Linked DNA regions of Bradyrhizobium sp. WD16. The protein of the gene in region 1 interacts with the protein of each later gene in a pairwise test. Links are inferred from orthologs where the notes say so. Each region holds a gene or a part of one and is shown in the gene's direction. Other genes may lie near its edges. The genes, in order: lpdA and DB459_RS14950.

Evidence for each region.
Region 2: the proteins of lpdA (region 1) and DB459_RS14950 interact in binary tests that used the Escherichia coli proteins (3 or more experiments, as listed by UniProt). The link is inferred for Bradyrhizobium sp. WD16 from one-to-one orthologs.

What each region holds. Positions count from the first base shown.
Region 1 is NZ_CP028908.1:1,782,962-1,786,082, reverse strand. Bases 145-2,949 are described here. They hold lpdA (dihydrolipoyl dehydrogenase), read left to right. Parts: upstream 145-747; coding sequence 748-2,151; downstream 2,152-2,949. Other genes in these bases: DB459_RS08255 (hypothetical protein), read left to right, coding at 2,302-2,877; DB459_RS08265 (SDR family oxidoreductase), read left to right, coding at 145-709. Outside these bases: more of DB459_RS08265, read left to right, coding at 1-144; DB459_RS08250 (DUF4337 domain-containing protein), read right to left, coding at 3,020-3,121. UniProt on the Escherichia coli protein: Lipoamide dehydrogenase is a component of the glycine cleavage system as well as of the alpha-ketoacid dehydrogenase complexes.
Region 2 is NZ_CP028908.1:3,232,843-3,236,259, reverse strand. What follows is about bases 106-3,206. They hold DB459_RS14950 (ATP-dependent helicase), read left to right. Parts: upstream 106-464; coding sequence 465-2,948; downstream 2,949-3,206. Other genes in these bases: DB459_RS14945 (hypothetical protein), read right to left, coding at 3,049-3,206; DB459_RS14955 (DUF1328 domain-containing protein), read right to left, coding at 106-147. Also shown: more of DB459_RS14955, read right to left, coding at 1-105; more of DB459_RS14945, read right to left, coding at 3,207-3,360. UniProt on the Escherichia coli protein: A helicase with DNA-dependent ATPase activity. Unwinds DNA duplexes with 3'-5' polarity. Translocates on single-stranded DNA with 3'-5' polarity. Initiates unwinding more efficiently from a nicked substrate than double-stranded DNA.

The sequences.
Region 1 (3,121 bases):
CGGCATCGGCCGCGCCACCGCCCTGCTCGCCGCCAAGCGCGGCTGGCGTGTCCTGATCGGCTACGCCAGCAACGCCGAAGCGGCGCAGGAGGTGGTCTCCACCATCACGTCCGCCGGCGGCGCGGCGATGGCGACCCGTTGCGACGTCGCTTCCGAAGCCGACATCCTCGGCCTGTTCAAGGCCGCGGACGGCTTCGGCGAGCTCGGCGCGCTGGTCAACAATGCCGGGGTCGTCGACGTCTCGGCGCGGGTGGAAGACATGAGCGCGGCGCGCATCGCCCGCATCATGACCGTCAACGTCACCGGGAGCATGCTCTGCGCCCGCGAGGCGGTGAAGCGGATGTCGACCCGCCACGGCGGCAAGGGCGGCGTCATCGTCAACCTGTCGTCGGTGGCGGCCAAGCTCGGCTCGCCCAACACCTATGTCGACTACGCCGCCTCCAAGGCGGCGATCGACACCTTCACCCTCGGCCTCGGCTACGAGGTCGCCGCCGAGGGTATCCGCGTCACGGCGGTGCGGCCTGGCCTGATCGATACCGACATTCACGCCAGCGGCGGGGAGCCCGACCGCGCCTTCCGCCTCGCCAAGAACGTGCCGATGCAGCGCGTCGGCACCGCGGATGAAATTGCCAATGCCATCGTCTGGCTGATGTCCGACGATGCGTCCTACGTCACATCTTCCATCCTCGACGTGTCCGGCGGCCGCTGAAGAAGCCGCGGCACTTCAAGTCCCGAACAGGAGCACTCATGGCGAGCTACGATCTGATTGTCATTGGCACCGGCCCGGGGGGCTATGTCGGCGCTATCCGCGCGGCGCAGCTTGGGATGAAGGTCGCCGTGGTCGAGAAGAAGCCGACGCTCGGGGGCACCTGCCTCAATGTCGGCTGCATGCCGTCCAAGGCGCTGCTGCACGCGTCGGAACTGTTCGAGGAAGCCGAGCATTCCTTCGCCAAGATGGGCATCGGCGTTCCCACGCCCAAGCTCGACCTGCCGGCGATGATGAAGTTCAAGCAGGAAGGCATCGACGGCAACGTCAAGGGCGTCGATTTCCTGATGAAGAAGAACAAGATCGATGTGCTGCGCGGCACCGGCAAGGTGCTCGGCACCGGCCGGGTCGAGGTCAAGGCGGCCGACGGCAAGACCGAAATCTTCGAGACGAAGAACATCGTCATCGCCTCGGGCTCCGACGTCACCCGCCTCAAGGGCATCGAGATCGACGAGAAGCGCATCGTCTCCTCGACGGGTGCGCTATCGCTCGACAAGGTGCCGGAGAAGCTGGTCGTGATCGGCGCCGGTGTCATCGGCCTCGAGCTCGGCTCGGTGTGGCGGCGCCTCGGCGCGCAGGTCACCGTGGTGGAATTCCTGGATCGCATCCTGCCGGGCATGGATGGCGAGATCGTCCGCCAGTTCCAGCGCATCCTTGAGAAGCAGGGTATCGCCTTCAAGCTCGGCGCCAAGGTGACGGCGGTCGATGCCTCGGGCAAGAAGCTCAAGGCGCAGATCGAATCCGCCGCTGGCGGCGGGGCGGAGACGCTGGAAGCCGATGTCGTGCTGGTCGCCGTCGGCCGCGTGCCCTTTACCGACGGGCTCGGTCTCAAGGAGGCCGGCGTCGCCCTCGACAATCGCGGCCGGATCCAGACCGACGCGCATTTCGCCACCACGGTGCCCGGCGTCTATGCCATCGGCGATGTGATCGCGGGTCCGATGCTGGCGCACAAGGCCGAGGACGAGGGGGTCGCGGTCGCCGAGATTCTCGCGGGCCAGTCCGGCCACGTCAATTACGACGTCATTCCGGGTGTGGTCTACACCACGCCGGAGGTCGCCTCGGTGGGCAAGACCGAGGAAGACCTCAAGGCCGCCGGCATCGCCTATACCGTCGGCAAGTTTCCCTTTACCGCCAACGGCCGTTCCAAGGTCAACCAGACCACCGATGGCATGGTGAAAATCCTGGCCGACGCCAGGACCGACCGGGTGCTCGGCGTTCACATCGTCGGCCGCGAGGCGGGCGAAATGATCCACGAGGCGGCGGTGCTGATGGAGTTCGGCGGTTCGGCGGAGGATCTGGCCCGCACCTGTCACGCCCATCCGACCCGTTCCGAGGCGATCAAGGAAGCGGCGCTGTCGGTCGGCAAGCGCGCCATTCATATGTAAGTGTGAGCTGGCGCACGGCACGGAGTTCCGTCACGATGGCGGTTCCGGGCCGGGGGCGAACCCTGGGGGCATCAGCGAATTGGGTTGATCGGGCGCTGATGATCGACGGGTTGGCGCCAATTGGCGCAGCCGAGAGAGCAGGTGAACTGAATGGCTGAGCCGGGGCCGAGGACGACCATGCACCGCCTGCTGAGGCCGCTCTGGTTCCTGCTCGCGCTGCTCTTCCTGCTGGAGCAGTGGCTGTGGGACCATCTGGTGCCGGCGATCCGCTGGATCGTCGACATCATTCCCTGGCGCCGCCTCAAGCAGCAGATCGCCGCTGCCATCGATCATCTGTCGCCGACGGCGACGCTGGTGGTCTTCCTGATCCCGGCGGCGATCTATTTCGGTCTCGAATTGCTGGCGCTGTGGCCGCTGGCCTATGGTCACTGGCTGCTGGCGTTGATCGTGCTGGCCGCGGCCAAGATCATCGGCGCCGCGATCACCGCCTTCGCCTTCGACGTCACCCGCGACAAGTTGCTGCAGCTCGACTGGTTTCGCCGCGGCTACGAGCTGGTGATCGGCTGGCGCGATGCCGCCCATCGTCTGGCCGACCCTTACATCGCCCATCTGCGCGCGATGGCGAGGGCGTTGCGTCCGACAGCGCGGTCACATTGGCTCAAGCTGGTGCAGCGCTTCCGCCGGCGGGTTCAGGCGACATCGACGAAGCAGTCCGCGGTGGACTGACGAGTTCCTGCTCATCCTTCGAGCTGCGGCGCGCAGAGATGTCAGTGCGCAGCACACCCGATGTTGTCGTCGCCCGGTTTATGGTCGTCCGCAAGTGCGCGCCGCGCCGGTCTGCGTCATCGCACCCTCGGGCGCCATCGCCTCACATCAAATGCACCGCATGGGGCGCGAACAGGCCGAGTGCGGTGAAGGCGACGCCGCCGAGCGCCAGAAGGCCCGAGATCCAGGCCAGCGCCAGCATGCC
Region 2 (3,417 bases), 1.4 Mb from region 1 along the record:
GCTGATCACGGCGACGATCAGAAACAGCACGATGGCGACGAAGAAAATCGCCTTGGCGAGATGGATCGCATGGCCGGCGAGACCCGTGAGGCCGAGAAAGCCGGCTATGGCTGCCACGATCAGCAGTATCGCGATCCAGCCCAGCATTTTGGTGGTCCCTGTCGGCCGATCCAGCCGGTCGGCGCGGCCCACACAGGAGCAACCGCGGCCCGGAACAAACGTTCCCGCGAGACCGGCCAGGGCCACGAAGAGGCGGTTGGGCCGGCCTGCGCCTCGTTTCCGACGCGATTTCTGCGGAAAACCATTCTTTCCGCGTCCCTGGCGCCCGGCAACACCGCCGGCACGCTGTCCGCGATGGCCCACCCTCCCTATATCAGGGGTCCAGATCCGACGCCGACCCGGCGCCGCTCCGGCCGCTGGCTGGCCGGCGGCGACGGTGCCACAGTGGCGAGTATCCGATTCGCATGACCGAACCAGCTCCCTCTCGCCCGATCGCGGCGCCCGTTCACCAGCCCCAGGCCGGGGGAATCGCCGCGCGCGCCCGCGCGGCGGCGGCGCCGCAATATCTGACTGCGCTCAATCCCGAACAGCGCGCCGCAGTCGAGACGCTGGACGGGCCGGTGCTGGTGCTGGCCGGCGCCGGCACCGGCAAGACGCGGGTGCTGACCACCCGGATCGCCCATATCCTCATGCTCGGCCGCGCCCGCCCCGGCGAGATCCTGTCGGTGACCTTCACCAACAAGGCGGCGCGTGAAATGAAGCACCGCCTCGGCCAGATGCTCGGCCAGGCGGTCGAAGGCATGCCGTGGCTCGGCACCTTCCATTCCATCGGCGGCCGCATCCTGCGCAGTCATGCCGAATTGGTCGGGCTGAAGTCGAACTTCACGGTCCTCGACACCGACGACCAGATCCGGCTGCTCAAGCAGCTGCTGCAGGCCGAGAATATCGACGACAAGCGCTGGCCCGCGCGCATGCTCGCCGGACTGATCGACGGCTGGAAAAACCGCGGACTGACGCCGTCGCAGGTGCCGGCCGGCGAAGCCGCCGTATTCGGCAACGGCAAGGGCGGCAAGCTCTACACCACCTATCAGGAGCGGCTGAAGATCCTCAACGCCGCCGATTTTGGCGATCTGCTGCTGGAGAACATCCGCCTGTTCCGCGAACATCCCGATGTGCTGCGGAGCTATCAGAACCGCTTCAAATTCATTCTGGTCGACGAGTACCAAGACACCAACGTCGCCCAGTATCTGTGGCTGCGGCTCCTGTCCCAGACACCTTCGGCGCGGCCGTCGTCGCCGGCGCTGGCCGGCGAGATGGCTGGCGCCGCGCTGCCGGCGGAGACGACACCCGCCGAACCGCCCAGGAATGCCCCCAAGAACATCTGCTGCGTCGGCGACGACGACCAGTCGATCTACGGCTGGCGCGGCGCCGAGGTCGACAACATCCTCCGCTTCGATCACGATTTTCCCGGCGCCCGGGTGATCCGCCTCGAGCGCAATTATCGCTCGACCGGTCACATTCTCGCCGCCGCCTCGCATTTGATCGCCCACAACGAGGGCCGCCTCGGCAAGACGCTGCGGACCGAGGACGTGGACGGCGAGAAGGTCACCGTCACCGGCTCCTGGGATTCCGAGGAGGAAGCACGCGGCATCGGCGAGGAGATCGAGGAGCTGCAGCGCAAGGGGCATCCCCTCAACGAGATCGCGATCCTGGTCCGCGCCTCGTTCCAGATGCGCGAATTCGAAGACCGCTTCGTCACCCTCGGCCTGCCCTATCGCGTCATCGGCGGCCCGCGCTTCTACGAGCGCGCCGAAATCCGCGACGCACTGGCCTATCTGCGGGTGATCAATTCGCCCGCCGACGACCTCGCCTTCGAGCGCATCGTCAACGTGCCCAAGCGCGGCCTCGGCGACGCCACCGTGCAGCTCCTGCACGACCACGCCCGCAAGCGCCGCGTGCCGCTCACCGCCGCCGCCCGCGCGGTGATCGAGACCGACGAGCTCAAGCCGAAGGCCCGCGGCTCGCTGCGCGACCTGATCGCGAGTTTCGATCGCTGGCGCAGCCAGAGCGAGGTGGTGAGCCACACTGAACTCGCCGAGGTCGTGCTCGACGAGAGCGGCTACACCGAAATGTGGCAGAAGGACCGTTCGGCGGATGCCGCCGGTCGCCTCGAAAACCTCAAGGAGCTGGTGCGCTCCATGGAGGAATTCGAGAACCTGCAGGGCTTTCTCGAGCATATCTCGCTGGTGATGGATCGCGAGGGCAGCGCGGAAGAGGACGCGGTGTCGGTGATGACGCTGCACTCGGCCAAGGGGCTCGAATTCGACACCGTCTTCCTGCCGGGCTGGGAGGAAGGCCTGTTTCCGCATCAGCGCGCCCTCGACGATCAGGGCCGTGCCGGGCTGGAGGAGGAGCGCCGTCTCGCCCATGTCGGCATCACCCGTGCCCGCCGCCGCGCCAAGATCTATTTTGCCACCAACCGCCGCATCCACGGCTCCTGGTCCACCACCGTGCCGTCGCGTTTCCTCGACGAGTTGCCGGCCGACAATGTCGAGATCACCGAGAGCAAGGGGGGCGGCGGCTGGGGCGGCGCCGGCGGTTACGGCGCATCGCGCTTCGACGCCATGGAGAGCTTCGGCTCGACTTACGAGACGCCCGGCTGGCAACGCGCGCAACGCGGACGGGGCAAGCCCGGCGGTTTTACGGAAACGTCCGGCGGCGAGGCGCCCTTCGGCTCCTGGCGCAACAAGCGCGCGCCGACGACGATCGAGGGCGAACTGGTGGCGAAATCCACCGGCACCCAATCCGACTATTCACGCGGCGACCGCGTTTTTCACCAGAAGTTCGGTTACGGCAAGGTCACCGTGGTCGACGGCAACAAGCTGACCATCGCCTTCGACAAGGCCGGCGAGAAGCGCGTCGTCGACAGCTTCGTGCAGCGGGCTTAAATTTCACGCCGGTACCCCAAATCCTCCGGAACGGCTCCCGCATCGGCCACGACAGCCGCCGCCCTCAGGCGGCGGCTCGTCTCGCGTCGATGGCTCCGGATCAGTAATGGCGATGATAGCGGCGACGGTGGTGATAGCGCCGGTCCGGCACGCCGAGCACGCCCTTGACCCCGCCGACCACACCACCGACGGCACCGCCGACGGCACCGCCGACAACGCCGCCAACCGGCCCGGCTGCCCGATTGCCGCGGCGAACACCCTCCTCGGCACCGCCAACGATACCCTGGGCCTGCGCGAGGTGCGGGAGCGCCAACAGCGTCAACGCCGCGAAGGCCGCCATCACGGGCCAGCGGGCCGGCACCGGCCGCGTGTCGAGGCAGCTCTTCCCCTCAAGGTTGCGATAACGTGTCATCTGCTCGCGCTCCATTCGTCGATGCTGGGTATTGTGACGCTAGTGCGGCGTCTCGCA